Regions from separate parts of the Mesorhizobium sp. P2_C4 genome, predicted to be linked through region 2. Evidence: riboswitches for the same ligand, from Rfam matches in the RefSeq annotation. Region 2 holds a riboswitch; the other holds the start of a gene.
What was found. Region 2 has a riboswitch for thiamine pyrophosphate ahead of AC1DX6_RS20270 (YkoF family thiamine/hydroxymethylpyrimidine-binding protein). Riboswitches for the same ligand answer to the same signal wherever they lie in the genome.
Positions count from the first base shown of each region.

Region 1 (15,464 bases), on a different contig from region 2:
TGCCGCGCCCTCGGCGCCGCGATGGCCGCGAAAGCGCTGGCGCATGGTCTGCAGTTCGCCGAGCCGGCGCATGTTGCGCTTGCGCCGCGCCGTCACGCCATAGCGCAGCCAGTGTTCTTCGCGCACGATCTGGCGGCCGAGCTTGTGCTGCTCGCGCTCTTCCTCTTCCAGCACCACGTCGCGCCATTCCTCGAAATGGCCAAAACCCTTGTCGAGACGGCGGGTCTGGCCGCGGTCGAGCCAGATGGTGGCGCGCGACACGCGCTCGAGAAAGCGGCGATCGTGCGAGATGACGACCAGTGCCGAAGAGGTGCGGGCGAGCTCCTCTTCCAGCCATTCGATCACCGAGAGATCGAGATGGTTGGTCGGCTCATCAAGCAGCAGGATGTCTGGCTCGGGCGCCATGACGCGGGCAAGGGCGGCGCGGCGCGCCTCGCCGCCGGAGAGGTCGTTCGGCCGTTCTTCGCCGGACAGGCCGAGATGCTCCATCAGATAGGTGGCGCGGTAGGGATCGTCGGCGGGTCCGAGCCCTGCCTCGACATAGGCGCGCACGCTGGCGAAATCATCCATGTCGGGCACTTGTGGAAGGTAGCGCACGGTCGCCGAGGGCTGGCGGAACACTTCGCCGTCCTGCGGCTCGATCAGCCCGGCGGCGATCTTCAAAAGCGTCGACTTGCCGGAGCCGTTGCGGCCGACCAGCGCGATCTTGTCGCCGGCCGATGCGGTCAGCGCGGCGCCATCGAGCAGCGGCGTGCCGCCAAAGGTCAGTTTTATCCCGTCGAGATTGAGAAGCGGCGGCGCCATGTCAGCTTTCTGGAAGAGGGTAGGGGTGAGCGAGCAACAGCGCGCGGCCACCACCCAGTGCAATTTCGAGCCGGCCCTTGACCTCGTTGGAAATGGTCAGCGAGGAGCCGAAGGCAACTTCGACATGGGCGAGCGGCCATTTGGCGCCAGTGACGGTCAGGCCGGACAGATCGGAAAAGCCAAGGATCGAAAACAGCGTGCCGTCGGCATAGTCGAAACCGGCTTTGCCCGGCAGCAATGGGATGCCCTCCTGCGCGCCGCTGGTCAACAGCACCTGCGTACCGGCCTCAGCCAGCCGGAGGCTGAGCGCCAGATGCAGGAAAGCGTGGTCGGCGCGTTTGCCGCCGAAGGCGCCGGCGAGCACAAGGCTGGTCGCCCCGCGTTCGAGCGCGGCGGCGATGGCAAGTTCGCCGTCGGTCTTGTCTTTTTCCGGCGGAAACACCTGGCGGGGCACGGACGCCAGGTCATCCGGCAGATCGGCCGGCACGGAATCGAAATCGCCGACCCAGAGTTCCGGCATCAGGCCCAGCATTCGGGCATGGCCAATGCCGGCATCGGCGGCAATGACGCGCGAGCCTTCGACCTGGCGGTCGAGCAGCGGCGTGCGGATGAGATCGCCGCCAAGCAGGATGGTGAATGTGCTCATATCTGGTGGCCCTTACCAGCCCGGCACGAGAAACGGAAGGCGGCAAACTCCCACTTGCGCGGTCGATCGGCCGGGCCTATGTGTCGACACGCTCTAACGGGGTGCCGGACGCGATCTTCGCGGACCGGCTGAGAGGCAGATCTGCCAACCCGCTGAACCTGATCCGGTTTGTACCGGCGGAGGGATTAGACGCTTCGGACAGCCCGGCGCCTCAATTCCTTTCAACGCGAACGAAGGAGGCGCCGATGCGCACGCTTTTTTACTCTCTTGTCTCCGCAACAGTTCTTGCGGCATCCGTTCTTGCCACGTCCGGGCCGGCATCCGCCCAGGAAAAGCTCACCGTCTACACCTATGAGAGCTTCACTGCTGACTGGGGTCCCGGCCCTGCGGTAAAAAAGGCCTTCGAGGCCGAATGCGCCTGCACCCTCGACTTCGTCTCGGTCGCCGATGGCGTGGCATTGCTCAACCGCGTCAGGCTCGAAGGTGCCGCGACCAAGGCCGACATCGTGCTCGGCCTCGACACCAATCTCACCGCTGAGGCAAAGGCCTCCGGCCTGTTTGCGCCGCATGGCGCGGTGTCTGAAAACAACGTGCCGGGTGGCTGGAGCGACGACACTTTCGTGCCGTTCGACTATGGCTATTTCGCTGTCGTTTACGACACCGAAAAGCTGAAAGTCCCGCCCAAGAGCCTGAAGGAATTGGTTGAGGGCAGCGCCGACGAGAAGATCGTCATCCAGGATCCGCGCACCTCGACGCCGGGACTGGGCCTGCTGCTCTGGGTGAGGTCAGTCTATGGTGACAAGGCGCCGGAGGCCTGGGCCAAGCTCAAGGCGAAGGTGCTGACCGTGACGCCGGGCTGGAGCGAGGCCTATGGCCTGTTCACCAAGGGCGAGGCGCCGATGGTGCTGTCCTACACCACCTCGCCGGCCTACCACATGGTTGCCGAAAACACCGAGCGCTACCAGGCGGCGTCCTTCGAAGAGGGCGAGTATCTGCAGATCGAGGTCGCCGGTATCACCACCACAGGCGCGAAGAACCCGCTGGCGGAAAAGTTCATCGCCTTCATGACCGGGCCGAAATTCCAGGATGTCATCCCCGAGACCAACTGGATGTTCCCGGCCGGCAAGACCGACAAGCCGCTCAACCCGGCCTTTGACAAACTGGTCAAGCCGATCAAGACCTTGCTGTTCAGCCCGGAAGAGGTCGCGGCCAACCGCAAGGCCTGGGTCGACGAATGGCTGGCGGTGATGAGCAAATAGGAATCGGAATGGTGCCGGCGCGTTCGACCGATCCTCGCGTCACTGCCGGCATCATTGCGCTGGCGGCGATCGCGCTGTTGATCGGCGGCGCGTTCGCCGGGCTCGTCCTCGAAGGCGGGCGGGACCTGTCCGGCGCGGTGTCGGCCTTCGATCCCTATCTCCTGCGCGTCGCCCGCTTCACGCTGTGGCAGGCGGCCCTCTCGACGCTGCTTTCCGTCGTACCCGCGCTGTTCGTCGCCCGCGCGCTGTCGCGGCATCCGCGCTTCTTCGGACGCGGTTTCATCCTGCAGCTGTTCGCCGTGCCGCTGGCGCTGCCGGCGATCGTCGCTGCACTTGGTATTCTCGCCCTCTACGGCCGCGCCGGCTATTTCGCCGGCGTGCTCGGCACGATCGGTGGCCAAAGCTGGCCCGGCATCTATGGCCTGTCCGGCATCTTGGTCGCCCATGTCTTCTTCAATCTGCCGCTCAGTGTACGGTTGTTTCTCGAAGCGCTGGGCACGGTGCCTGCCGATCAGTGGCGGCTGGCGAGCCAGCTTGGCATGGGCGCGGCGCCGGCCTTCCGGCTGATCGAGTGGCCGACATTGCGCGCGGCCCTGCCGGGCGTCGCCGGGCTCGTCTTCATGCTCTGCATCACCTCGTTCACCATCGTGCTGATCCTCGGTGGCGGGCCGGCCGCGACGACGCTGGAGGTCGCCATCTACCAGGCGCTGCGCTTCGATTTCGATCCCGCACGGGCAGTGACACTGACGCTGCTGCAGATCGCCTTGACCTTTATCGTCGTGCTGGCCTTAATGCGGCTCGGCGCCAACACCGTTGGCGACGCCAATTTGCCGGTGGCGTCGCGTCGCTATCTTTCGGCAGGTGCTGCAGAGACCGCGCTGAATGCCACGTTGATCGTCCTCGCACTGCTGTTTGTCGCCGGACCGATGGCGGCGACCGTGATGTCAGGCCTTGGCGCCGATCTCGGCCGTCTCGCCGGTGAGAGCGCGGTGCGCCAGGCGACGCTGACCAGCGCCGTGCTGGCCTTCCTGTCGGCGCTGCTTTCGGTGGCGCTGGCGCTGTCTCTGATCATGGCACGGCGGGCGTTGTCGCTTCGCCGCCGCGTTGGCGCCAGAACGCTGCTCGAACACGCCACCGACACCGGCGCCGGTTTTGTTCTTGTCGTGCCGCCGATCGTCATCGGCGCTGGCTGGTTTTTGGCCCTGCGCACGGTCAGCGATGTCTTTGCCATTGCTCCGATCATGGTCGTCACTGTCAACGCGGTAATGGCGATGCCGTTTGCGCTTCGCGCCGTCCGCCCCGCCTATGATGCGGCGAGCGAACGCCATGAGCGGCTTTGTGCACAACTCGGCATTTCCGGCTGGAGCCGGCTGCGGCTGATCGACTGGCCGTCGCTGCGGCGGCCGCTCGCCACCGGCTTTGCCTTTGCCATGGCGCTGTCGCTTGGCGATCTCGGCGTCATTGCGCTGTTCGGCAGCGATTCCGTGCAGACGCTGCCCTATCTGCTGCTGTCGCGCATGGGCAGCTACCGCACTGCGGACGCCGCCGGCCTGGCGCTGCTGCTCGGCGTGGTTTGCCTGGCGCTGGTTCTGGCGGCAGACTGGCTGGGGCGGGGAGAAAGATCATGACGTCCGCGAACCGGGGCGCCGGCAACGAAGGAGGCGCGGCCGTACGGCTGGACAATGTCACCTTCAGCTATGCTGAAGTGCCGTTCTCATTCGACGTCGAGTTCGCCGCGTCAAAAATCACCGCCATCATAGGCGCGAGCGGCTCGGGAAAGTCGACACTGCTCAATCTGGTGGCCGGCTTCGAGACGCCGCAGTCGGGCCGAGTGCTGATCGGCGGCGCCGACATCAGCGCCGAGCCGCCCTCGGCGCGGCCGGTGTCGATGGTGTTCCAGGAAAACAACCTCTTTGCCCATCTTTCGGTGGAACGCAATGTCGGGCTCGGCCGCTCGCCTTCGCTCAGCCTGAGCGAGGCCGACCGTGCCGCAATTGCCGAGGCGCTCAAGCGCGTCGGCCTTGCCGGCAAGGAGAGACGCCTGCCGCGCGAACTCTCCGGTGGTGAGCGGCAGCGCGTCGCACTCGCCCGCGTTCTGGTGCGCGACCGGCAAGTGCTGTTGCTCGACGAGCCTTTCGCCTCGCTCGGACCGGCGCTGCGCGATGACATGCTCGACCTGGTTGTGGGCGTTCACGCGGAACGGCAGATGACGGTGCTGTTCGTGACCCACCAGCCGGAAGATGCGCGACGCATCGCTCAGAATATCGTGTTCCTGGACAACGGCGCCGTTGCGGCAACCGGGGCTGCGGCTGATTTCTTCGCCGGGGCTGGCCCGGATGCCTTTCAGCGCTATATCGGCACGGGTCCGGGCGGATCACGAGATGTTGCCCGGAAGCGGACATAATTTACGGCCAAACCGGGTAGAGGCGAGGTGGCGCTTGCTTGCCATGGTCGGAGTAGTGTGGCTAGGTCCGCCCAGTACTGGTCCGGCACAGGCCGTGATTTGCCCCTACAGCGTCGTGTCCATTCGGACGACAAGGATGCTGTAGGTTTTTTGATTTTGTGCGTGATCTCCAAGCCGCCGACGCGAACCTTCGGTTCGGGATCATGTGTTGAGAGCCGAAAGGAAGCTGTTCTGCCGACCGGCACAGACACAGTACGACGCAGTCCGCTGGCGCGCTTTCTCACGCTGGCCGGCTTGGCCGTGGCGCTGGCAAGCTGCCAGATGTTCACGCCTCCGGACGTGCAGGAATCCGGCTTCCAGCCGTCCGACAAGCCGATTACGGTCGACAATGTCGCCGCCAACAGCAAGCTCGCGGAGCTGGCGAAGGCGCAGCACCCGCGCATCCTCGCCACCTATGGTGGTGAATATTCCGATGCCAAGCTCGAACGCATGGTCGCCAAGGTCGTCGGCCGCCTGACTGTGGTGTCGGCCAACCCGACGCAGACTTATCGCATCACCATCCTCAATTCGCCCAACGTCAACGCCTTCGCGCTGCCGGGCGGCTATCTCTACGTCACGCGTGGCCTGTTGGCGCTGGCCAATGATTCGGCCGAGCTTGCCGCCGTCATCGCGCATGAGATGGGCCACGTCACCGCCAACCATGGCCTGCAGCGCCAGCAGTTGGAGGCCGAGGAAGGGTTGGCAACCAAGGTCGTCTCCGACGTGCTCGGCGACAGCCCGACCGCCAAGGCGGCGCTGATCCGTGGCAAGTTGAAGCTGGCCCAGTTCTCGCGCAACCAGGAGCTGGAGGCCGACGCCATCGGCATCAAGTCGATCGGCGAAGCGGGTTTCGACCCGTTTGCCGCCGGCCGCTTCCTGCAGTCGATGTCGGCCTATACCGATTTCCGTTCGATCAGCGGCGCCACCGACGCCAGCCTCGACTTCCTGGCCACGCACCCCAACACGCCGCAGCGCATCGATCTGGCGCAGCGCCATGCCCGCCAGTTCGGCGCGCCCGGTGTCGGTACCCGTGACCGCGATTCCTTCCTGGCCGGTATAGACGGCCTGCTCTACGGCGACACGCCGGAGGAAGGCTATGTGCGCGGCGAAACCTTCATGCATCCGGGCCTCGGCGTCTCCTTCTCGGTGCCGGATGGTTTCATCATCGACAATTCGGCCGCGGCGGTGACCGCCACCGGTCCCGGCGACATGGCGATCCGTTTCGACGGTGTGGCGATCGACAAGAACCGCCCGTTGACCGACTACATCCGCAGTGGCTGGGTTGCCGGTCTCGTCGACAGCAGCGTCAAGCAGGAGACGATCAACGGCAACGAGGCCGCGACTGCGCATGCCGGTGCCGAAGGCTGGCAGTTCGATATCGCGGTGATCCGTGCCGGCGGCCAGGTCTACCGGCTGCTGACCGCGGCACCCTCCGCCAGCACTTCGCTGGACCCGGTGGCGCGCTCGGTCAGCGGCTCTTTCCGCATTCTAAGCGCTGCCGAAAAGGCAGCGCTGAAGCCGCTGCATATCCGCGTCGTCACGGTGCAGCCGGGGCAGACCATGGGTTCGCTGTCGGCGCAGATGGTCGGCGTCGATCGCAAGCTCGACCTGTTCCGGGTGCTTAACGCGCTGTCGCCCGGAGCCGCCGTTTCGGCCGGCGACAAGGTCAAGATCGTCACCGATAAGTAAGAATCGGGCGGGCAGGCGGTGCGATAGCTCGCCAGCGGGTGGTGGCGAAGGTGGTTTCCACTCACATTGTCTGGTCGGCCGCCAATGACCGCCGCCGTCAGCCAGGGCTGCCGCCGCTGCGTTGTCCGCCACTGCCACTGCCACTGCCGCTACCACCGCCACGCCAGGGCGCGATGAATGGACCGGGTTCGCTCGGTACCGGTCCGAGAAGTTTCGGGAGGGGCTCCCTTTTGGGTTTGGCGACCTTGGGCGGTTTCGTGCGAATGACCTTTACCTTCGTGATTGTTTTCGTTTCGGGCGTGCAGGCTGCGATCGCCAGGGCATTGCGCCCAGCAGGACCGAGAATGCTCATCGCATAGATGTTCTGCCGTTCGATACCGGCCCTGAGGAAAGCCACGGCACGGGCCGAGTCGGCGGGCACGCCATTGCGGCCTTCCTTGAAGATCACGGCGAGATCGTTCATGGCATTGCTATGCCCCATCGCCGCCGCCTTGAGCAGCAGGTCCAATCCCTTGCCGGTATCGCGCTTCACGCCGAGGCCATTGAACAAGGATCGTCCCCACGCTGTCAGCGCGTAAGGGTCTCCCTTGGCGGACGCTTCTGAATAGAGGACGTTGGCTTTCGTGGTATCCGCAGTCGTCCCTATTCCGGACGAGGCGATGCGGCCGAGTTCGAAGACAGCCCGGACATGTCCCCTGTCGGCAGCCTGCTGGATTGCCTTTCTGGCTTCGTCGACCTTGTCTGACGCCAGCAAGGCACGCCCCAGTTCGTAGTGGAAGCGGGCGATGTCGGGGTAGGCCTTCACCGCCGCCTGGCAAAGCTCGACCGCGTTGCCGCCGATCTCGTTGGGCAGCAGTCCCGGGACCACGCCTTGCAGGTCGAGGGGTTCGCCTGCCGCCTGGTCGCAAGGGTCGACGCTTGGCGACAGCGTCATCGTCGCCCGTTTCGACGAATTGTTGGCTCGGATTTCGAAGCCGATCTCGACGGCAGCTGTCGAGCCGACCTGCGGCTCATAACGCAAATCACTGACTTCATTGGCCATCAGGCTCGATTGAGGCGACAGGATGCGGCCCGGTAGCGACAGCGTTCCCGTTGCCGGATAGCTGGCGAGCTTCAGGCTGATGCCTGGATCCTTTGCCGGCAGATCCAGCTTCAGCGGCACCGGGCCTATTCCGACCGGAACCTTGAAATCGCGATCCCCGATCGCCTCGGCGGCGCTGGAGATATGGATGCCGCGCTCAAGCACCCGCTGCTTCTGCTCAGCCTTGAGTGAGGCGATGATCTGCTTGCCGTCGGCGCCCTCGCCGCTCTTGACCCGCAGCACCAGAACGCCTTTGGATTCGCCACCCCAGTCGTCATGCGTGGCGTAGGCCAGCGTGTCCACTTGTTCCTGCTCGCCGACGCCCTTGGGGACTTCCATCTTCAGACGCGGCAGATCCTTGCTCTGGATCGGCTGGCCCACTTCTACGGGTTTGCCATCCAGCGTCAGCCGGCCGAGCGTCGGCGGGCTTTCAATGCTGACGGTGACCGCGCCGCCGTCGACGTCGACAGGCTGCGGCAGGTCCAGCGCGACAGGACCGACGCCGGACGGCACGACCTGCTCCAGCACCGGCGGCAGCGAGGGCCGGGTCACGCGACGCATCAGCACGACGTCGTCGATCAGCGAGGAGTTTTCCCACGGAACCTGCTTGCCATCCGTGGCCTTGACGACATCACGGCGCACCGCGGCCATGACCGTGCGTATCTCCTGATTCGGCGCCAGCGCCCTGCGCGAGAATGCCGACGAGAAGGGGCTGAGATCGCCGGTTCCGTCATAGGCGATTGCTCCCGGTTCCGTGGCAAAGGCGATCAACGTGTTCTGCGAGCTTTTGACTTGCGCGAGGCCGGTGCCGCCGGTGATGGTCAGCTGGTCGCGCAGCCAATAGTCCTTGCGTGGGAATGGATTGTTGCGGCAGGCATCGAGAATGATCACCTGGATCTTGGATTTCGAGCGCAGCTGCTCAAGCACATCATCCAGCTTGACAGCCTGGACCTCGATGTCGGCTGCATCCTTGAGCGAGGCATCGACCGGGATCAGGAAATTCTCGCCGCCGATCTGGAAGCCGTGGCCGGAGTAGTAGACGACGGCCAGATCGGCGCCGTCCGCGGCCGCGAGATAGTTGCGGAACTGCTCCTCGAACTGAAGCCTGGTGACGTCCTTGGCAAGGAACACATCGAAGCCAGCCTGCCGAAAAGTGTTCGACACATCGTCGGCGTCCTTGTCCGGATTCTTGAGAGCGGGAATGTCCCGGTACTCGGAATTGCCGATGACAAAGGCAACCCGTCGATCGGCGCGGACATCGAATGTCGTGAGGCCCAAGAGGACCAAGGCTGCAAGGATCGCATAGCATCGCAACATGACAAATCCCCATCCGCTATGACCTGTTCGGTCGCAAGAACGCACTTGCAGCGGCCGGGTCTGTAAAATGGGTCACAATCTAAAAATATATTGTAGAGGGATGCCGCCATTGCGGCGATATATTCTTATTTAATCAAAATCTTGCTTCTCTCCTCAGAGATCATACGTGCGTTCAGGCGGCCGTCGCCAGGAATTCCGGATTTTGCTCGACCAGCGCCACCTTCAGCTTTTCCATGGCGCGCGCCTCGATCTGGCGCACCCGCTCCTTGGAGATGCCCAGCGTCTCGCCGAGCGCTTCGAGCGTCGCGCCCTCGTCGCTTAGCCGACGTTCCTCGATGATCCTGAGCTCACGGGCGTTCAGCGCGCCGAGCGCCGTCTTCAGCCAACCGGACCGGCGCTCGACATCGATGGTGTCGCCGGCGACCTCGTCGGGCAGCGGATCGTCCGAAATCAGGAAGTCCATCCGCTCGGTCGCGCCGGCGTCGTCGGCGAGCGGCGCATTGAGCGAACTGTCGGGCGCCGAAAGGCGCGAATCCATCATCGCCACATCGGCTTCCGAAACGCCCAGCGCCACAGACACTTCGCGGTAGAGCGTGGCGTTGGAGATCGGCTCGGCGCCTTGCGCCAGCCGGGCGCGCAGGCGCCGCAGGTTGAAGAACAATGCCTTTTGCGCCGAACTGGTGCCGCCGCGCACGATTGACCAGTTGCGCAGGATGTAGTCCTGCATCGACGCGCGGATCCACCAGGTCGCATAGGTCGAGAACCTGACTTCGCGCTCCGGTTCGAAGCGCGCCGCCGCTTCCAGCAGGCCGACATGACCCTCCTGGATCAGGTCGCCCAGCGGCAGACCATAGTGACGGAATTTGGAAGCCATGGAGATGACCAGCCGCATATGGGCAACGGTGATCTGGTGTAGCGCGTGCTGGTCCTGGTTCTCCTTCCAGCGTAGCGCCAGGAGGTGTTCCTCGTCGCGCTCGAGATAGGGAGCTTTCATCGCCGTGCGGACCATGGTCCGGCCTGCCGTGTCTTCCATCATGCGCCGCGCTCCCTGTTACGGGCATTGCGGACGGCTTGGCGACCGCGATCCCTGGTTTGGCGTCGGGGTGGTTGAAATGGGGACGCCGCGCCCTACAACAGCCATGAACGTGCCATGCGCGGGATTGGTTCCGCCGCTCGTGTCGCGTGGGTTGTGCTGCCGGCAGGACGGTTGCAGCGACGCGAAGCCAGGCTGGTTGGCGCGAGCCGGCAGGGTTTTGAGAATTCGATTTCAGACGCGGCCTATTTTTGAAATCTGGTTCCTTATTTTGCCGCTCAGCATCTGTCAGTTTCCGGCTCTCACAATGCGCCGGACACCGGCCAAGGACGGGATCACAGAAAAATGAAATGGCTTAACTCACTCATCGTCGCCGGAACGCTGCAGGTTCTGGCTGTCACCGCTGGCCATGCCGGCGCCAATCTCGACCAGATCAAGCAGGCCGGCACCCTCAAGATCGGCACCGAAGGCACCTATGCGCCGTTCACCTATCATGACGCCTCCGGCTCGCTGGTCGGCTTCGACGTCGAGATCGCGCAGGCGATCGCCCAAAAGCTCGGCGTCAAGGCCGAGTTCCTCGAAGGCAAATGGGACGGGCTGATCGCAGGCCTCGACGCCAACCGCTACGACACCGTCATCAACGAGGTCGGCATCACCGATGCGCGTAAGGCCAAGTATGATTTCTCCGATCCGTACATCGCTTCCAAGGCGGTGCTGATCGTCGCCGGCGACAACACCGACATCAAGGGTTTTGCCGATCTCAAGGGCAAGAAGTCGGCGCAGTCGCTGACCTCGAATTTCGGCAAGCTGGCTGAAAGCAACGGCGCCGAGCTCGTCGGCACCGACGGCTTCGACCAATCGATCCAGCTGCTTTTGACCGGCCGCGCCGATGCCACCATCAATGACAGCCTGTCCTTCCTTGACTTCAAGAAGCACAAGCCAGACGCCAATGTGAAGATCGCCGCGCAGGAAGAAAACGCCGACTATTCCGGCGTCATCGTGCGCAAGGGCGATCCGGAACTGGTCGCCGCCATCAACAAGGCGCTGGCCGACATCAAGGTGGACGGCACCTACAAGAAGATCGCCGACACCTATTTCGGCCAGGACGTTTCGAAGTAGGCGTAGCCCATCGAGCTGACATGTAACGCGGCGAGCTGTCTTTGACGGCTCGCCGCTTTTCGCGTGATATGCAGCCTGCATTTGCGCTTCGATGAGCCGCTACGGCGTAATCTGGCAGGGAGATGCCTTTCGTGCCCCATTGGCTGCAACTGATGCTGGACTCGCTGCCTTCGCTATTGTGGGCAGCGCTGATCTTCACCGTGCCGCTGACGCTGCTGTCGTTTGCGCTCGGTCTTTTCGTTGGGCTCGGTGCAGCGCTGATCCGGCTGTTCGGTCCGAAGCCGCTGGTCGCGGTGGTCCGCTTCTATGTCTGGATTTTTCGCGGCACGCCGCTTTTGGTGCAGTTGTTCCTGATTTTCTACGGCCTGCCGTCGGCGGGCATCCTGCTCGATGCCTTCCCGGCGGCGCTGATCGGCTTCACGCTCAACATCGGCGCCTACACCTCGGAAATCATCCGCGCCGTCATCGGCTCGGTGCCGAAGGGACAGTGGGAAGCGGCCTATTCGATCGGCATGACCTGGGCCCAGGCGATGCGGCGCACGATCCTGCCGCAAGCCGGCCGGGTCGCGGTGCCGCCGCTGTCCAACACCTTCATCTCGCTGGTCAAGGATACGTCGCTGGCCGCCGCCATCACCGTGCCGGAGATGTTCCAGGCGGCACAGCGTATCGTTGCCACCACCTATGAGCCGCTGATCCTCTATGTCGAGGCGGCGGCGCTCTATCTGGTGCTAAGTTCGGTGCTGTCCGCGCTGCAGACGCGGCTGGAAACGCGGCTTAACCGCTATGGCGGCTTTCTGGAGGCGCGGACATGATCGGCCTCACCAGCATCGAGAAGCGGTTTGGCGACAATCTTGTGCTGAAAGGCGTCAGCGTCGCCATCGAAGAGGGCAGCGTCACCGCGCTTGTCGGCCCCTCCGGCGGGGGAAAAAGCACGCTTCTACGCTGCATCAACCTCTTGGAAATCCCGACTGCGGGCACGGTGCGCATCGGCGATGAGACGCTGGAATTCCGCCCCGGCATCAAGGTGTCCACGAGGGATATCCAGCGGCTGCGGCTGCAGACCGGCATGGTGTTCCAGAATTTCCAGCTGTTCCCGCATCGCACCGCGATCGAGAATGTCATGGAGGGGCTGGTGACGGTGCTGAAATGGCCGACTTACAAGGCGCGCGAGCGGGCGCTCGCCTTGCTCGAAAAGGTCGGCATGGCGCACAAGGCCGATGCCTGGCCGGCGACACTGTCAGGCGGCCAGCAACAGCGGGTGGCGATCGCCCGGGCGCTTGCGCCTTCACCGAAAGTGCTGCTTTGCGACGAGCCGACCTCGGCGCTCGATCCGGAACTAGCGCAGGAAGTGGTCGATGTGCTTGGCCAGCTTGCCAGCGAAGGCACGACCATGGTGATGGCGACGCATGATCTCAGGCTTGCCTCCAAGATCGCGCAGGAAGTGGTGTTTCTCGATGCCGGCGTCGTGGTCGAAAAAGGTCCGGCAGCGGTGCTGTTCAGCAATCCGGAACACGAGCGGACCAAGCGTTTCATTGCGACGCTGAAGCAGGAGGCGGGCGAGGCGTAGGTACGTGACCTCGCTTCAACCCTATTTCCAGAAACAAAAAACCCGGCGCGAGGCCGGGTTTTTCATGAATTGTGAGATCAAAGCGATCAGGCAGCTTCTTCCTGTTCGGATTCCTCGTTGTCGGCCTTGGCGCCACGCTTCGGACCCTTGTTGAGGTTCACCTCGATGAGGCGCACCGCTTCGGTTTCCGACATGCGGTTGACGGCCGCGATCTCGCGGGCCATGCGGTCGAGTGCCGCTTCATAAAGCTGACGCTCGGAATAGGACTGCTCCGGCTGGTTATCGGCGCGGTAGAGGTCGCGCACCACTTCCGAGATCGAGATCAGGTCGCCGGAATTGATCTTGGCATCATATTCCTGGGCGCGGCGCGACCACATGGTGCGCTTGACGCGGGCGCGGCCCTGAACGACCTTCAGCGCGCGCTCGACATAATCCTCTTCCGACAGCTTGCGCATGCCGATGGAGGTCGCCTTGGCGACCGGCACCTTGAGGCGCATCTTGTCCTTCTGGAAGTCGATGACGAAGAGTTCCAGCTTGTGACCCGCAACTTCCTGCTCGTCGATCGAGACGATCTGGCCTACGCCGTGCGCCGGATAGACGATGTACTCGCCGGTCTTGAAACCGTGACGCGCCGCGGTGGACTTCTTCTGCGGGGTGATCGTTGCCATACGCCGTGAACTCCTTGTGTGGTGCCAGCATTCTGCCGGCAGAAACTCGCGTGATCGGGGTTACCGACCGTTAGCCGCACAACGGATGAACCCACCGGAAAAGCCGAGACCGGCAAACCGCACAGAATGCGACCGCCCGCCCCAGATCGCTCTAGTCCGGATTGAGAAATTCACCTTTCAGTGATTTGGGGCGTTTGCGCCATAAATCGACGTTGTGTCACCGGCATGTTGGACTGATGTAACACAAAAAGTCGGAAGAATCAAGGTTTTGCTGCATTCGCGAAGGCCAAGCACTATCTCTGCCTGTCAAGGCAGTTGATGTGTCACGTCCGTTACGCAGCGTTATGCCGGCCAAACCGGCACTTTCGTCAGTCGCCTTCGCCGGGCTCGGCCGAGAAATATTTCTCGAATTTTCCAGCCTCGCCATCGAAGGATTTGGCGTCTCCCGGCGGTTCCTTCTTGGCGGTGATGTTGGGCCATTTCTCGGCGTATTCGGTGTTGACCTGCAGCCACTTTTCCAGACCCGGCTCGGTGTCGGGCTTGATCGCGTCGGCCGGGCATTCCGGTTCACAGACGCCGCAGTCGATGCACTCGTCGGGATGAATGACGAGCATGTTCTCGCCTTCATAGAAACAGTCGACCGGACAGACCTCGATGCAGTCCATGTACTTGCATTTGATGCAGTTGTCGGTCACGACATAGGTCATCGGTCGGCTCCGGGACGTCCCATTTTTGCTGGGCTTTTTTGGTGAGGTAACGCCTTTGTCCGCCGCTGGCAAGGGCAGCCATTCCCGGCGGCACCAGCGCGCCCGGAATGGAATTCCAGATCGCCGGCATGGCGAAGACCGCCCATGTTCTCAGTCTTCGCCAAACAACCGGTCGGTTTGCCTGCGCTCTTTCTTGGTCGGCCTGCCGCTGCCGGCGTCGCGCAGGGCAGGGATGGCATCGGCAACAGCCTCGCCTTTGGGCGCCGGCGGTGGCGACATATCCTCGTAGAGCGTGCGCGCCTCCTCCGCCGGACCGCGTCGCGTACCGGTGTTCAGCACCTTCCAGACGAAGATGCGCCGTTCCAGCGTGATGGTCAGGACATCGCCAGGCTTGACCATATCGGAGGCCTGCGCTGCTTTGTCGCGATTGATGCGGACGCGTCCGGCGACCACCAGCTTCGCCGCCAGCGAGCGCGATTTCACCGCGCGCGAATAGAACAGCCATTTGTCGATGCGCTGTCGGTCTCTGGCGACCACTGGGGCAACCATTGGAGCGAACCGAGCCTACTTCTTCAGCTGGTCGCGCAAGGCGGCGAGCTTAGCGAAGGGCGAGTCCGGATCGAAGCGCACCGGGCGCTCCTCGCGCGGCTTCTGCTGGAAGGCGGGCTTTGCGCCTGGCGCGCCACCCTTGCCCTCCGGCCTGCCGCCCTTCCAGTCGGGTCGGCCTTCACGGCGATCGGGACGCTCGCCCTGCGGCTTGCCCTCGCGGCGCTCTGCGCCTTCGCCTTGCGGCTTGGGCTTGAATTTCGAGCGGTCGAAGCGCGGCTTGCCGGCGCCGTCGCGCTGATCGCGGCGTCCCGGATGGGCTGGCCGATCGCCCGGCGCGCCGGCCGGCTGCCCGCTGGTGGCGTCTGCCGGCGCGTCGCTGCGCGCGGCCTGGCCGTTGCGCGGACGGCCGCGGTTTTCGTGCTGACGATTGCGTGGGCGCTGGTCGAACCGACCCTGGCGCCACAACAGGATGGGTTTTGGCGCTTCGGCCTCCGGAGCGGGCTCGCCGGGGGCGGCTTCCGCCAGCACGGCTGGCTCAGCCGCAGTATCACTTGCAGGCGAAGCCTCGGCGACCGGTTCCGC
Region 1 is NZ_JBFUDT010000007.1:1,866-17,329, forward strand. Features, by position in the region: gene AC1DX6_RS23515 (ABC-F family ATP-binding cassette domain-containing protein) at 1-804, opposite strand, end outside; gene AC1DX6_RS23520 (thiamine diphosphokinase) at 806-1,450, opposite strand; TPP riboswitch at 1,538-1,652, shown strand; gene thiB (thiamine ABC transporter substrate binding subunit) at 1,696-2,709, shown strand; gene thiP (thiamine/thiamine pyrophosphate ABC transporter permease) at 2,718-4,337, shown strand; gene thiQ (thiamine ABC transporter ATP-binding protein) at 4,334-5,113, shown strand; gene AC1DX6_RS23540 (M48 family metalloprotease) at 5,435-6,841, shown strand; gene AC1DX6_RS23545 (caspase family protein) at 6,939-9,239, opposite strand; gene AC1DX6_RS23550 (RNA polymerase factor sigma-32) at 9,412-10,275, opposite strand; gene AC1DX6_RS23555 (amino acid ABC transporter substrate-binding protein) at 10,618-11,391, shown strand; gene AC1DX6_RS23560 (ABC transporter permease subunit) at 11,523-12,203, shown strand; gene AC1DX6_RS23565 (amino acid ABC transporter ATP-binding protein) at 12,200-12,958, shown strand; gene AC1DX6_RS23570 (CarD family transcriptional regulator) at 13,045-13,626, opposite strand; gene fdxA (ferredoxin FdxA) at 13,995-14,333, opposite strand; gene AC1DX6_RS23580 (RNA-binding S4 domain-containing protein) at 14,484-14,870, opposite strand; gene AC1DX6_RS23585 (helicase-related protein) at 14,898-15,464, opposite strand, start outside.
Region 1: it holds a riboswitch for thiamine pyrophosphate, as region 2 does, so the genes downstream of both, thiB (thiamine ABC transporter substrate binding subunit) here and AC1DX6_RS20270 (YkoF family thiamine/hydroxymethylpyrimidine-binding protein) in region 2, are expected to answer to the same signal.

Region 2 (15,464 bases):
TCGCTCCATGTGATGGTGTCCTGCCTCGTCCACCCAAGCTTCGCCGACGAGCGTATTCGACTGGCATTTCGAATGCGAGCGTGCTCAGCACACTGGGCAGCGATAATGCAACCACCTCGTTTTTGCGGCCATTGCCCACATGAATCAGTTTATGAGCCAAAAGCGGATGCTGCCGAATGGCTGTCCTGGGTCAAAAACGGTCAGTCGAAGGTCTGCTTTGGGCCTCTTGTCGGAAATTCGGAATTAAGACCGGCGTCGCTGTGCGCTCAGTCACGAACCCTCGCGATCCAGAATTGGCGGCGGATGACCGCTTCTGGCGCTTTGTTGAAATTGACTTGGTCCTTCGTTCTTCGCCTCATCTCGGCCGGCGCATCAGCATCACGCCGTAGTGCACCGCCAATTGACCCCGCCTATCCACTGGTGGTTCGGCCGTTCATCCTCCCCATCATCCCTTCAAACCCATCCGCCAAATTCGCCGCCGCCTCCACCAGCATCGAGCGCACGCTTTTTGGGCGGCCGGGCGTCGGGTTGGCGTCGAGCAGCACCGGCCGGCCCTGGTGGATGACGAAATCGAATTTTCCGTAGTCGAAGCCGAGTTTTTGGCGCAGGAGGCGCAATTCGTCGGGCACCGGCACCGGCTCGCGCCTTATCGTCTCGGAGGCTTTGACCACGGCGTTGGGCGAGACATAGCGCGCGCAGCGCTCTCGCTCGCCGCAGAAAACCCAGATGCGGGTGCCGAAACCATCGGCGACGATTTCCGGAATGAACTTTTCCACCACCAGATCGGGCCTTTCGAGCAGCTCCGGGGGCACGTCGCCGCGTGCGGCAAAAACCTCGTAGCGCGGCATTTCCCGCGCACCGGGAAAGGGTGTTGGGCGGCCGTGGCGCGCGGCGCGCAGATTGAAGCGCGCTTCGGGCAGGCCGTGGTGGTTGAGGTTGCTCTTGACGATCACTGGCCCGCTCCAGCCATCACTGTTGCGCAGCAGCGCCTGGCTGATGCGGCGCTTGGAAATGTCCGAGACGGCAAGGTTCAGGCAGAACGGAAAGCGGGCGGCATAGTCGACATAGGCTTGCGGCACGAAGGTGGCGTTGACATGCAGGATGGCGAGGTCGGCATCGGGTGGTTGCGACAGGCCGCTGAGCCGCCTCACCCGATGGCCACGCCGCTCGAGCTCGGCCAGGATGTCGAACAGCATATACGGGCTGTCGCGCCGGCGCAGCGGGCGCCACGGCGTCTGGAACCGGTCATATTCATGCGTGACCACAGCAATGTGCGCCACGTGTGCTCCCCCAAAGCCCGACTCATCACATCTTGCGAATTTGTGGAACGGAGCCGCGCCTCAGGGGTTTATTAGCACAACCTTGAAAAGGAGGTAGCGATGAAAAAGCTCCTGCTTGCCTCGGTTATCGCCATTGCCTCAGTGGCGGCGATGATCGCCCCCGCCAATGCCGGCGGTCGTGTTGTGATCGGCATCGGCAGTGGCTTTGCCGACGACTATTACCGCAACGACTGTTACGCGTATGGCGACTGCTACGGCGATCGCTATGTCTATCGCCCCTATTACCAGTACGACGCCTACGACAATGGCTACAGGCCGCGCTATTTTCACCGGCACCATCATCGTTGCTACATCAAGTACATCAAGCACTGGCGCCATCACCACAAGGTCGTGGAGGTGGTCCGCGTGTGCAGGTATTGACGGATTGATCCGGCCGGCTTCGGTCGGCCGGATCGCTTCGCCCGGTCATCGCGGCTTGCGCATCAGCATCATGCCGTAATGCACGGCCAAGATATCGAGGCCGATCTTGAGCAGCTTGGTCACCACGTCCCGCGGTTCGCCGGTCTGTTCGGCCAGGCTTTTTACCGATTCGCCGGCGCAGCAGATTTTTTGCACCACGCCCGCCACCTCCCAATGGCCGAGCGCGCGGGTGGCGTCGGCATGGGAGCGGCCGGCGGACAGGATGCGGTCGGCAACGCCGCCACCGAAGCGGCCACCGTCGACGCGCTCGGTCCAGCTCATCGGCTTGACGCCATTCTGCTGGCTGCTGCGAAAATCCTCGCGGTAGCGCATGCCGGCCTCGCGCTGCTGGCGCGACAGCGAGGTGATGCCGGTCAGCGGGTCGACATTGCGCACGCGCACGATGCCGCCGGTCGAGGTGTAGCCGTCATTCGACACCTCGTAGACGCGCCGCGCCTCCTCAGTGCCCGCCGCCAGCCGCTTGCGGCCGAAGGCGTCGTCCTTCAGCGCGAAATCATGGCCGATCTCCTTGCGGATGCGCACCTGCTCGGCCTCGCCCTTGGGCAGTTTCGGCAGCTTGGGTTTGGCTTTCTGCGCGGTTCTTTTGCTCATGGGTGGTCCTTGTGAGGTTACTTGAGGTGAGTGGCTGGCGAGGCCGGAGATCCTTCGCGCCCCTCTCTGCCCTGCCGGGCGGTCGTCGTTCAGAAAGCCAAGCAATTGGCTTTCCGTCCGCTGCGCGGACCACTCCTCAGGGGGGATCGACCACTGGCGCCCCTCATACCGCCGCCGCCTCCGGCACCGGCCGGCAAAAGCGCGCCTGGTGATAGGCGCAGTAGCTCTTCAGTGCCCGTGTGCGCAGGCCGCAGCACAGCATCTCCGCTCCCGGCCGGCTGCCCGGCGCGTCGTTTTCCGGGTCTTCCTCCAGCGTCAAATCGAGCGGCGCGCGGCAGCGGCCGAACAGGCAGTCGATGAAGCGCATGGCGGCGACATGCGGCTGGCGCCGGACGACGAGCGGGCGCGGCGCCGGCAGCTTGAGGGCCTCGCCCGCGCGCGCCACGCCTGCCTCGCGCAGGAGCAGGCGCTGCGGCAGCCATGTTGACCCGGGCGGTTTTGCTTGCCCCGCGAGCTTTATCGGCAGACGGGCCAGCCTTCCCGGCGCCTCCGATGAATCCCGCCTCGGCACCCGTTTCGACGACCCGATCTGCTTTCCGGATTTTCCTGCCTGGGCAAGCGTTGCGTTTTTCCTAGGCCGGCCGCCGGAGCGGCCGCCCTTGGGATTGGCAAAACCGATTGTCTTCAGCGCCGGATTGCGATGAACGATGCCGATGATGGCGTTGCGCGATACAGGGCTGCCGCGCAGCACGGAAAGCCGAGTGGCGATCTTCGAGGCCGACAGGCCGTCCTTCAGCCAGACGGCGATCTCCTGCAGTTCGGTGTCGGTGTAGCTGCTCATGGTCGATACCCGTTGCTTGCGCGCGGTCATGCCAAAGGCGCGCCCGGCCCGAGGGCCGATAGCCAATCTTCAAAACTCGAAAGGTCGGCGGCGCGGGCTTCTATCCGCCGAGGCGCAGCATGGCTGCTTCGGCGGCTTGCCTGGTGGCGCCGGAAACCGCCCTGCCCGTCGGCCGGTCGAACAGGATGACGGTGCCGTCTTCGGTGCGGATGCAGGAGGTGCCCCGTCCGCTGGAGACGACAGCGTTAGTGCTCTCGCTCAAAGGGGTGGCCGGAGCCGCGGGGGAAACGGCTCCGGCCGTTCCGGTCGCCTGGGCAGGATCGACCGGGTCCGGGACAACAGCCCCGGGTCTCGTCCAGGCCGGGGAGGAGGACAGCCCGGACGAATGGGAGGAAACAAGGTGAGCGTTCATGCCAGAATTGATTTTTGGTTCGTTCATGGTTTGTTCGTACAATACGTACGAAAATTGCACAAGCAAAATCGTACACCTTGGACGATAGAATTCAGGCAAAATGTACGAATGCAAGAACCGAAGCACAGATTGCAGCAGGCGCGGGCCGAGGCAGGCTATGCCTCGCCGAGCGATGCCGCGCGCGTGCTGCGCGACATCAACAAGAACACGCTGATCAGCCACGAGAACGGCAACCGGCCGCTGTCGCGCAAGGCGGCGGAGAAATACGGCCGTCTGTTCGGCGTCGATCCCGGCTGGCTCTTGTTCAATGGCGATCATGCGGACCGCGGCCACCCTTTCGGCTTCGACGAGGCGGGCGCGCCAATCGTCATGCCGATGGCCGCCACCGTCGACGTGCCGATCGTCTCCTGGATCAGCGCCGGCGAACTCGGCAGCCAGGACACGGTGGTCAATCTCAGCGACTATCCGACCATCCCCACCACCGACCTCGAGCAAGGCGAGTGGATCGCGCTGCGCGTCGACGGCCCGTCGATGAACAAGATCTCGCCGCCGGATTCGATCATCTTCGTCAACCTCAGGGACAAGCGGCTGGTGACCAATGGCTGCTATGTGATCGCCGACGAAAGCGGCCAGGCCACCTACAAGCGCTACCGCCCCAACGAGAACCCGCCCTTCCAGCCAGCCTCCTACATGAAGATCCCGCCACCGGAACTCGAAGGCGCCATCACCATCATCGGCCGCGTGAAGCGCTCGATGATCGATATGTAGGGGGTGAGGAGTGGTCCGCGCAGCGGCTGAAATGACCGCCTGAGCCGAGCCCAGATTTGCCATTGATCCAATGCAATTTCTGCTTGCATTTCGGAACAAAAAGAGAACTATGGAGTAAATGCGGTCGCAGCCGCAGTTACTTCGGGGGGAGAACAGCATTGTCACGCGGGACAGGCGCAGGTACGCGCCCATTTGTTGCATGGCTGCTATGCGGCCGGCGGTTGCGGCTGGCGTTGGCGGTGCTTGCCGGGCTTGGTGGTTCGGCGCTAGCCGCAGGTAAGGACTATGCCACCTGCTTTAGCGAGGGCAAGGTCGATGCTGACCAGCAGATTGCCGCCTGCACCCCGATCGCCGAGGACGTCATGGAGGCGTCGCGTCTACGCGTCACCGCCTATTTCTACCGGGGCCTCACCCGGGACGATAAAAAGGACTGGGACGGCGCCATCGCCGACTACAGCGAGGCGATCGCGCTCGACCCCACGCGCGCTTCCGCATATTTCAACCGCGGCGCCGACTGGTTCGACAAGGGAGACAACGACCGCGCGATCGCAGACTTCAACATCGCGATCAGCCTGGAGCCGTCCGCCAGCGATGCCTATTCCAGCCGCGGCTCAGCCTTCCTGCGCAAAGGCAAGGTCGACTCGGCGATTCTTGATTTCCAGCAGGCGATCGAGGCCGATCCGCAAAACGGCAAGGCCCATACGGGCCTCGGCACCGCCTTGGACAGGACGGGCGAGCGGGAAAAAGCGCTTGCCGAATATGACGAGGCGATCCGCATCGATCCGACGGACCTGATTGCCCTGGTCAATCGCGGCATCGCCCGCGCCGCCAAGGGCGAGTTCGACAGCGCCATTTCCGACTACGACGCCGCGATAGGCGTAGATTCCAGCAACGCCGATGCCTATGCCAACCGCAGCGCGGTCTGGATCGGCAAGAACGACTGGGCTCGCGCGATCACCGACGCGAACAAGGCGATCGAACTCGATGCCGCTGGTATCGACGGCTATTACTACCGGGCCGTCGCCTGGGCGAGCAAAGGCAACAACGACCGGGCCATCGCCGATTTCGACAAGGCGATCACACTTGATGCGACATATGCCCGGGCCTGGTTCGCCCGTTCGCTGACGCGGGCGCGCTCGGGCGACACTGCCGGCGCGGCCGCCGACTGCCGCAAAGCCATCGAGCTCGATCCGAAGCGGGCTGGAGCCTGCGGAGAGCAGGCTGCAAACGATGGCGGCGAGCCCAAACGGTCGCCGGATGCAAAGCATCCGAAACCTGAAGCGGCCGCGTCGGAGCTGCCGGTCACCGCTGCAGAGTTGAACGCGGTGGCTGACAGCATCATAGCCAAGCGCCACAACGCCGAGGCCGTGGATGCCATCAAGAATGGCGACCGGCTGACCGAACAGCACGAATACGACCAGGCGATTGCAGAATATGACCGGGCCATCACGCTCACCCCCGGCAATGCCCTCGCCTACTACCATCGCGGGATGGCCCGGGCGCAGTCCGGCGACATGGACGGATCCTGGCAGGACTACGACAAAGCGGTCCAGCTCGATCCAAACAATGCCGACATGATCACCACACGTGCCGCGACTCTGGCGTTGAAGGGCGAAACGGAACGCGCCATCGAGGGTTACAATCAGGCTATCGAGCTCAAGCCGGATTTCGCGTTTACTTATCTGCTGCGCGGCGATGCATTGAACGATATCGGCGAATACGATCGCGCCGTCGCTGACTACGATCAGGCGGTCAAGCTGGATCCCGGCCTCACCCATGCGGGCGACCGCCGCACAGCCGCTGTCGCGGCGAAAGCCGAACAACAGGCCATTCTGCAGCAAAATCGGGATTTCTCCAATGCAACGACTGCCAAGGCTGCCTTCCTTGCCGGCAATGACTGGTCGGCAAAAGGCGACAAGGACCGCGCCGCTGCGGCCTACAACCTGTCAATCAAGCTCAGCCCCCAGGAAGCGGCAGGCTACTACGGTCGCGGCAATCTGTTGTTTGGAATGCAGAAATACGATCGGGCTTTGGCCGACTACAACAAAGCCGTGCAGTTCGCCCCGACCATGGCCAATCCCTATGTCCGCCGCGGCCTGACGTGGTTTTCGAAGGGCAAATACGATCTTGCCGTCGCCGATTGCGAGAGGGCTTTGCGCATCGACCCGAAGTGGCGCGATGCCTATTTTTGCAGAGCTCTCAACTGGCAGGCGAAAGGGGATCTCGATCAAGCCATCGCCGATTACGGCAGGGCGATCGACCTCAAGCCTGAAGACGCCTCGATGTATGTTTCGAGGGGCACGCTATGGGCGGACAAGAAGGACTACGACCGCGCCATCGCCGATTTCGACAAGGCGCTGAGCCTCGAACCCGGCAACGCCGATGCCCGCAAGCAGCGCGAGGCGGCAGTGGCGGCGAAAGGACAAAGCGACGAGGCCGTCGCGAAGGCCGCGCCAGATCCGCAGGCTGTCATGGCGCTTTTAGATCGCGGCGACGCCTTCTACAAGAAACGCAAATACGCTCGCGCCATCGCCGAGTACAGCCGCGCTGTGGCGCTCGCTCCCAAGGAACCGTCGACCTATGCAGCACGCGCCTTGGCGCGCTTGCAGAAGGGCGACTATGACGGCGCCCTGGATGATTACAACAAGGCGATCGAACTCGATCCCTCCTATCTCGAAGCTTACAACGGTCGCGCGCTTACGCTGGTGAAGAAGCGAGAACCGGAAAGGGCCATCGCCGATTTCGATCGCGCGATCGAGCTCAAACCGGACCATGCACCGTTCTATTTCGGACGCGGCGGCGCCTGGTACTACATGGGCGACTACGACCGCGCCATCGCCGATTTCGACCGGGCGCTCGAGCTCGATCCCAAATATGAAACTGCGCGCCGGGGTCGACAATTGGCAATGGCAGAGAGAGGGAAAAACAAGCCGGCACCAGAGACCGACACCGCGTCGGTGGGCACTGAGAGCGGCATAGCCCTCTACGGCAAAGGCAAATACGACCTTGCAATCGCAAAATTCGATCATGCGATAGCGCTCGATCCCAACAATGCAACGGCTTTTGGATATCGCGGTCTCGCATGGGCGCAGAAGGGGAATTACGATCGGGCGATTGCGGACTACGGCAGCGCGATCGCAATCGAGCCCAAAACCAGTAGCTATTTTTCCGCTCGCGCATTCGCCTGGACGGCCAAGAACGACCACCGACGTGCAATCGACGACTTCAACAAAGCGATCGAGTTTGATCCCACCTACGCCGCGAACGTCTACGGTCGAGGGATCAGCCGAATGACCATAGGCGATTACGACGGCGCGATTGCAGACTATGGCAAGGCGATCGAGCTCAGTCCAAACGTCGCCAAAATGCACGTTGATCGCGGAATTCTTTGGGTCGTCAAAGGCGACTTGAAGCAGGCGCAGGACGACTTCGACATGGCGATCCAGATCGATCGCAACAGCCCCGGGGGCTACTATGGCAGAGGCCTCCTGCGAGCACGTGCGGGCGATCACGACGGCGCAATCGCCAACTTCAATCAAGCCATCAAACTCTATCCCAACTATGCCGACGCTTACACCGGCCGAAGCCAATCCTGGGCGGCCAAGGGCAACCAGAAGCGTGCCAAGGCCGACCGAAAAAAGGCGCTCAGCCTCGGGCGAAACTAGAAACAAGATTCGGGAGGGCTGCCGGATGGCGCGCTGGAAAGCTTTGGGCGTGGCAGCAATCGCCGCTTTGTCGTTCGTTGCGGTCAAGGCGCTGCCTTGGGCACTCGGCTTTGCCGGCGGCAAATATCTCTATCAGACTGTGATGGGCACGCCGAGCAATGCAACATTGACGACAGCTGAGGTCAGTGAGCAGTTGCAGAGCCAGGAGTTCCTCATCTTCAGGACGATCAAGCAGGAATTTCCCGCCGACTACGATGAAATCATTCGAAAAATTACAGATGTGGCCAGATCGGGAGGCGGCTTCGACCAGGCGCGAGACGTCAGCCGGTTGGCGGTGGTCGATCTGAGGCACAAATATGCGCCATTGGTGCCATCGACGCCTGAGAGCAACGCCTCGGAAGTGCTGCGTGCCCAACTCGATATGCTCAGACAGGTGATGGCGCGGGAATCCGCCGCGACCTGCAACAGCTACCTGGCGAAGGGACCCGGTGCCCTGAATACACAGGATCATGACTTCATGGTGGGCATGGACAAGATCGGCTCTACGTTGTTCCAGGCGTTCGGCGCGGCGAAGAGCAGCGGCCTGCCGGCCGCTCCGGCCAGTGACGAAGAATGGTCGCTGGTCGCCACCGCTTTCGTCGCCGCCGGCGGGACACAGGCCGACATGGAGGCGATCGGCAGTGCCAACCAGGCCTATGAAGGTCTGTGCCCGGCTATTGCAAAATTCTATCAGGCAGCCCTGTCTCTGGAAGGGGAAGCAGGACGGCACGTCAAGACGACTCTCATCTATGAGATCGCCAGGAATTAGCCAAGGTTTCAGGCCCCGCCACCCACGGGGCCGGCGATCTCAAGCGTCTCTACACCAGATACTCATTGCTGAAATACGCCTCGAAATCCGGGCGTTCCTTCAGCGCCTTGCCGTCGGCGTCACGCAGGATGCCGGCGGTGAAGAGATAGGCTCCCATTGCCTCGATCTTGGCGTTGTCGATGGTGCCTATGACGCCGCTTTGGCTGCGCAGGAGGTGGCCGTCTACCAGCATCTTCAGCGAGGCGTGGATCAGCGCCGGATCGGTCAGGGCGTCCTTGTTGGAAGCGATCAAGAGATCGCCGGCTTCTTGCGCGTGATCGACGGCGAACTGGTAGCCACGCCGCGTTGCCTCGACGAAGGCGGACGCCAGCTTCGGGTTTGCCTCGAGAAAAACATCGCTGGAGGCGATGAAGGTGGTGTGCTCGTCGGGTACGCCGTAGTCGGCATAGCGGAAGGTGCGCTGCCTGACGCCTTGCAACGCGGCCTGGACACCTTCCCAGGTCGAGACTTCCAGCGTGAAATCGACCGAGCCGTTGGCCAGCGCCTCATAGGCGGAGGTGCCGAGCGTCACCGTCTCGAAATTGCCCTTGCCGCCGTCATGGCGGATCATGGTCGAGATCAGCGTGTTTTCCCAGGCGCTGCCGAAGCCGCCATAGGTGAGGCCATCGAGGTTTTTCGGGCTCCTGATGTCGGTGCGCGCGGCGTTGAACACCAGCCGACCAGTCTCGGCCTGCACCACGGCATAGACCGCCTTTAGATCCGCGCCGGCGGCGCGCTGGGTGAAGAAACCAGCGCCGGCGATGCCGAAATCGGCGATGCGGTTGGTGACCAGCGTGCCGGCGCCGGTATCGCCATAGGGCAGGATTTCGGCCTCGATGCCGGCCTCTTTGTAGAACCCCTTGTCGCGGGCGACGAAGAGGCCGATGTGGTTGGTGTTGACGGTCCAGTCGAGCGCGACGGTGACTTTTTGCGGCGCCGCGAAAGCGCGGGAGGGCAGTCCGGCGGCGAGCGTCAGCAGTAGTGCCTGGCGGCGTGTCAGTGAAATCATGGTCATTCTCCTTGGGCAGGGTTGAGAAGCGTGTCGAGGATTTCGGCTTCGAGGGCTGCAGCGTCGGCGCCAGAGCTACGTGGGCGTGGCACCTTGATTTCGCGGACGATGCGGGCCGGGCGTGCCGACAGCACATAGATGCGGTCGGACAGGAACACGGCTTCGCGCACGTCATGAGTGATGAGCAGCGCCGTCCAGCGGTGGCGCCGCCACATGCCTTCCAGCCAGCGCTGCATGGCCGCACGGGTCAGCGCGTCAAGCGCGCCGAAGGGTTCGTCTAGCAGCAGCATGTCGCGCTGCTGCACCACGGTGCGCAAAAGGGCGGCGCGCTGGCGCATGCCGCCAGAAAGCTCTGCCGGATAATGCCGCTCGAAGCCGGCGAGGCCGAACTCGGCAAACAGCGGCGCGACGCGGGCGCGGGCGGACTTGCGCCCGACGCCCTGCACTTCGAGGCCGAGCGTGGTGTTATCGAGGATGCGCCGCCACGGCATCAGCGCGTCGCGCTGCGGCATGAAGGCAAAATGGCGGCCATGGTCGTCGAGCGGCGCGCCGTCGAAGACCATTTCGCCCTCGCCTTGCAGCGCGCCGGTCAGCAGTTGGAACAGCGTCGACTTGCCGGCGCCGGACGGCCCGAGGATGGAGACGAATTCGCCAGCGCCGACGCTGAGCGAGATATCAGCCAGCACATTGAGGTCGCCGAAGCGCTTTTTGACGTGGCGTAGTTCGAGCCGGGTCATTGCCCTGCCCCGGCGCGTTCCTGTCCAACCCGCTCCCACGGCATGGCCAGCCGCTGGATCAGCACCGTTGCGCCGAACAGGAGCAGTGTCAGCGCCGCGCTGACGGCGACCGCGGCCAGCACCAGATCGGGGCGAAAATTGTTCTTGGCGTTGAGCATGTAAATGCCCAGCCCTTTGGCAGCGCCCGCATATTCGGCGAAGATGGCGCCAACGACGGCATAGGTGATGGCGGTGCGCAGCCCGGCGAAGAAATAGGGCAGCGCCGAGGGCAGCCGTGCCGAGAGGAAGACGCGCCAGCGCCCTGCCCCCATGGCGCGCAGCATCTGGCCGATCTCCTTCTCGGTGGCGTCATAGCCCTCAACCAGCGCCACCAACATCGGGAAGAAGGTGACCAGCGCGACCAGCACGATCTTGGGCATCAGGCCGAAGCCGAACCACAGCACCACCAGCGGCGCGATGGCGATGAGCGGCAAGGTCTGGCTGACAATGAGCAGCGGAAACAGCGCGCGGCGCAGCGGCGGCGAGAAGTCGACCAGCACCGACAGCAGGAAAGCGGCGCTGAGCGAACAGGCAAAGCCGGCAAGCGTGGCGCGGATGGTGGGGATAGCATTTTCCACCAACGCATCGCGGTTGAGCAGTGCCTGTTCCAACACACGCGACGGTGCCGGCAATATCGTCGGCTTGATGCCGGAGAATCGGGCATACAATTCCCACGCCAGCAGCAAAAGGCCGACCGAGACGATCGCCGGTGCGACCCTGGCGATGGCGTTGGTGACACGCGCGAGCGGGCGCGAAGGGGCGGATGACAGGGTCACGGACATAACCTTTGACGGACGGCGCGAAGTGCGCAGCGGCTCAGACAGCGGACGGGCTGTTGGCCGATACCGTGACGTCGAGGGTTACGTGGCCGGCACCCGGCCCGAAGCGGCAGAAGGCCTCGTTCAGCGCCGCAAACACCGCGCCGGCATCGCCGCGCAATTTGGTGCAGAAGTTTTTGGAGCGGTCGTAGACGCCGGACTGTTTGAGAAAGTCGATGCAGCCGTAGATCTCGTCCATGTGATCGTCGGTGCCCATCACATAGAGCGAGAATTGCGCCGCTGTCGGCTGGCCGGTGGCGCCGGCTTGGCGCACCGCCGCAATGGCCGCGTCCTTGCGGGGCCCAAGCGGCCCGACAGGTCCACCGAGTGCATCGGTGCGGCAGATCGGGTCATCCGGCTCGCCCGGGCAGCCGCGCGAAATCGCCGCCGACAGCACGCAATGTTTGCCGCTGCCTGCTGCCGCCACGAACAGGTCGCGCATCGCCGGGAACAGCACTTCTGGCGACCCGACCAGCAAGGTCGAGATGTCGTCGGTCTCGATTCTCAGCCTGTCGCGCCAGGGATCGAGCGCGCCGAGTGCGCCAAGGATGACGCCGACGAAATCGTCGGTCATGGGGTGTAGGGAAATCTGTGCGCCAGAAAACATCGCCCGCCTCGCTCCGCTGGTATTACCCAGATCAGCTTCTAGGGTCTGTGGGCTTGCCGCCCCCGTCTCAGCCCCGACCGTACGGAGCACCCCTGTGGATGGGCGCGTTAAAGCACCATTCGAGCGATTGCGGAAGGGGTTTTTTGAAGCGTAGCGGGAAAGCGTTGCGCCAGACGCTGCTTCAGTCGTTCAAATTGTACGAAATCTGCTTGACGCGATTTCGTACATAAAGTACTATCTCCGATCCCACGGGAGAGACCTGGATGAGCACCGCAGACCACGCCGCCTTCACCGACCTCTCGCGTCCGCTGATCTCGGCCCTGTCGATCGAGCGCCGCGAGCGTCTCGCCGGAGCTTGGCGCATGGCCAGCCAGAACATCGCCGACGACATCCGCTTCATCCGCCAGTATCTGAAAGTCATTGCCGAGAAGGAGAAGAGGCTGTCGTCAGGCACCCTCGTGCACAGCCGCGCTTACGCCGAGGCCTGCGCCGGCTGGCTGCCGCAGACGGTGGCGCGCTATTTGCGCAATCTGCGCCGGATCACCGAATGCGAGTTGGCGATGACGGCGGCCGGCATCCGCTTTGCGCTCTCCAGCTATGCCTGGGAGGCGTGAAGCAAGGCCGGCAGTCACCTTACCAACTGAACTGCAGGCCGGCATTGCCGCCGACGGCCCCGCCGGAAAAGGCGACGCCAAGCGTTCCGGTCAGCCGACCGCCATGGGCGAAGCCCTCTCCCAGCACGGCGGCGCCGGTGAAGCCGAAGGCGTCGGCCCCGCCGGCATTGCCCCAGTTGACGCGCAGGCCGAAATGTTCGCCCTGAACGAGATCGGGCGCTGCAAGGGCGGCTGAGATCGAGGCGTTCTCGAAGGCGCGCGTGATGCGGTTGTCGACGTCGTCGACATGACTTGCCAGCGCGGTCTTGCCGGTGACGGTGCCATCCTCGGCCGCTCGCTTGGTCACGCCCGTATCGGCGTTGATGCAGGTGTCGGTGCCGGGGCTGTAGTAATATTGCGCGCCATAGAGCGAGCAGATCTTCACATATTCGAGCGGCTTCGCCAGCGCGGGCGCGGACAGGCCGCAAACCGCGCCGAGAATCGCCGGCGCAACAAGATATCTGAACATGGCTTGCCCCCAACCTAGCTCTTACCAGGTGAGTTGCAGGCCGGCATTGCCGCCGACGGTTCCGCCCGAAAACGCGACGCCCGCCGCGCCGGTCAGCCGGCCGCCGCTGGGCAAGAAGCCCTCGCCCAGAACAGCGGCGCCAGTGATTCCCATGGCATCGGCCTGGCCGGCATTGCCCCAGTTGACGCGCAGGCCGAAATGTTCGCCCTGAACAAGATCCGGGCTGGTGAGCGCCGAGGCCACCGAGGCGCTTTCAAAGGCGCGGGCGACGCGGGCATCGATCTCGTCGACGCTCTTGGCCAGCGCGGTCTTGGAAACCACGACGCCATCGGCGGTCACGCGCCGCGTCTCGCCGGTATTGGCGTTGATGCAGGTGTCGGTGCCGGGGCTGTAGTAGAATCGCGCGCCATAGAGCGAGCAGACTTTCACATACTCGACCGGCGCCGCCAGGGCCGGCGCCGAAAGGCTGCCTGCCGCGGCCAGAAACGCAAATGAAATGAAACGGTTGATGTTCCGCATTGCCCTACCCCGAACGTTAAGAAAACCCTAACGCGAAAAGGCGCATGCGGAGGCGCGCCGTGTCAACGGCGTGATCGGATGAATACCTGACTTTTACTGGGTGGATTTAATTGATATCGGGCACGTTGCGGCGATGTCACATCGAATGCCCCACCACATTCAGCAAACCCACCATTTCCCAAGTATTTTATCTACCTTTTTATATTCTAATATTCTTAAGTACGATCTTGGGACCGCTGACAAAGCAGGGCTTCAGCGCAACCGCGATAGCGGCAACGTCGTTCCGCGTCGTTTCGCGCGGGAGTGGAAAAGAGGTCCGGCCCGGCCATTTGGCCGCCGGGCTCAGCTCTTGGCTTTTGGCTTGGCGGGCTTGGCGGGCTTGGCGGCCGCAGGCTTTGCTGCCTTGGCGGCGGTGGCCTTGGCCGGCTTGGCGGCGGCCTTCTTCGGCGCTGCCTTGGGCTTGGCAGCATCGCCGTCCACCTCGGCGGTGGCCTGGTCCCAATGCTGCTGATGCGCGCCTTCCGGCCGCCCGGCCTTTTCCCAGATCGCGTGCGCCCGTTGGCGAATGCGTTCATGCCTGTCGTCCGTCACTCCTGCCTCCATCGGTTCGATTCGAATCCCGTGAGCCGGAACTGTTTTAGCTGAAATTTCGATCGCCGTCTTGGGATCAAAGCGAAGGCAGCATATTCATCGGCCGTCAGTTCTTGTCGGACAGTATTGCAACACCAAGGATAGCGGCTTTCTTCACAATCAGCCCTTCCAGATCCGCATCCGAGCGTTGGGTTCCGGTGCGCTCCCGCACCATTTCAATCACTGTCCTCATCGACAAAAGAGCACTGCTCGGTTCGGCGAGCAGCTTGTCGACGGATTTGGCCACATCGGGTGCCTCGGCATGGCGTAACATTTGGACTTCCTTCCATATCCCCAGACCCGCTGCCCAACCTGCCGCCCCCCGTTCGGGGACGACAGGAAAGGCAAGCGTCAGTCGATGACTTCGACGATCCTGTGGGTGGCGGGGTCGACCAGAACGGTATGGTCGCCGACGACGGCGTATCTGTACTGAACGTCGGGAACCTCGATCGGCTGCAGCTCGACCGTGTCAGGCAAAGTGGAGCCGACATTAAGTTCCACGCCGAGAAGGTTGATCGAAGCCAATGGGTGCTTGTGCACATATTCGCGAATGACCGTCTGCTGTTGGGGCGAAACGACGACAACTTCGTCGGCTGCGGCAACGCCGATGCCGGCCAGCAGAGCCAGGCCGGTAGCGGCAGGAATCAGAAAGTTTTTCATCGTTCTCTCCTGTTGTTTGCAAGCTTCGCCCGCCCCGCCTGTGCGAGGACTTTCATGGTTCAAGATGGCGAGCTCTGTAGGAGGCAAACGTCGGGGGAAGCCTGTTGTTCCCTCAGACATGGCTAATTGATCGGGGACTCATTCGTCCGGGAACCGCATGGCGCTGTTGCGCATTGAAGGCGCTGCAACGCTTTCCGGGAGGTTTTCGACATGGATGAAATGCTGTTTCCCGCGCCTGTGGCCATCGCAGTGGGGGCCGGCTTCAAACGCGACATCGCCTCACTGGCGCAGATGCAGAATTTCCTGAAGGAATGGCCGCCGGCGCGGCGCGGTGCGATCCATGCCACTGCGCTGAAGGCCTGCGACGCGGCGCGCGCCGGTCATCTCAGCGCCGAGCAGGCGCGCCGGGCGTTCATGAGCTTTGCCGAGGCCGCCGGCA
Region 2 is NZ_JBFUDT010000005.1:21,710-37,173, reverse strand. Features, by position in the region: gene AC1DX6_RS20330 (tetratricopeptide repeat protein) at 1-9, opposite strand, end outside; gene AC1DX6_RS20325 (ATP-grasp domain-containing protein) at 411-1,280, opposite strand; gene AC1DX6_RS20320 (hypothetical protein) at 1,380-1,700, shown strand; gene AC1DX6_RS20315 (DUF6456 domain-containing protein) at 1,746-2,351, opposite strand; gene AC1DX6_RS20310 (GcrA cell cycle regulator) at 2,515-3,192, opposite strand; gene AC1DX6_RS20305 (hypothetical protein) at 3,293-3,454, opposite strand; gene AC1DX6_RS20300 (LexA family transcriptional regulator) at 3,713-4,372, shown strand; gene AC1DX6_RS20295 (tetratricopeptide repeat protein) at 4,594-8,037, shown strand; gene AC1DX6_RS20290 (hypothetical protein) at 8,063-8,845, shown strand; gene AC1DX6_RS20285 (ABC transporter substrate-binding protein) at 8,895-9,893, opposite strand; gene AC1DX6_RS20280 (ABC transporter ATP-binding protein) at 9,896-10,630, opposite strand; gene AC1DX6_RS20275 (ABC transporter permease) at 10,627-11,451, opposite strand; gene AC1DX6_RS20270 (YkoF family thiamine/hydroxymethylpyrimidine-binding protein) at 11,486-12,094, opposite strand; TPP riboswitch at 12,085-12,198, opposite strand; gene AC1DX6_RS20265 (hypothetical protein) at 12,358-12,708, shown strand; gene AC1DX6_RS20260 (porin) at 12,728-13,216, opposite strand; gene AC1DX6_RS20255 (porin) at 13,238-13,735, opposite strand; gene AC1DX6_RS20250 (DUF2934 domain-containing protein) at 14,078-14,326, opposite strand; gene AC1DX6_RS20245 (hypothetical protein) at 14,433-14,639, opposite strand; gene AC1DX6_RS20240 (DUF1236 domain-containing protein) at 14,717-15,025, opposite strand; gene AC1DX6_RS20235 (DUF982 domain-containing protein) at 15,236-15,464, shown strand, end outside.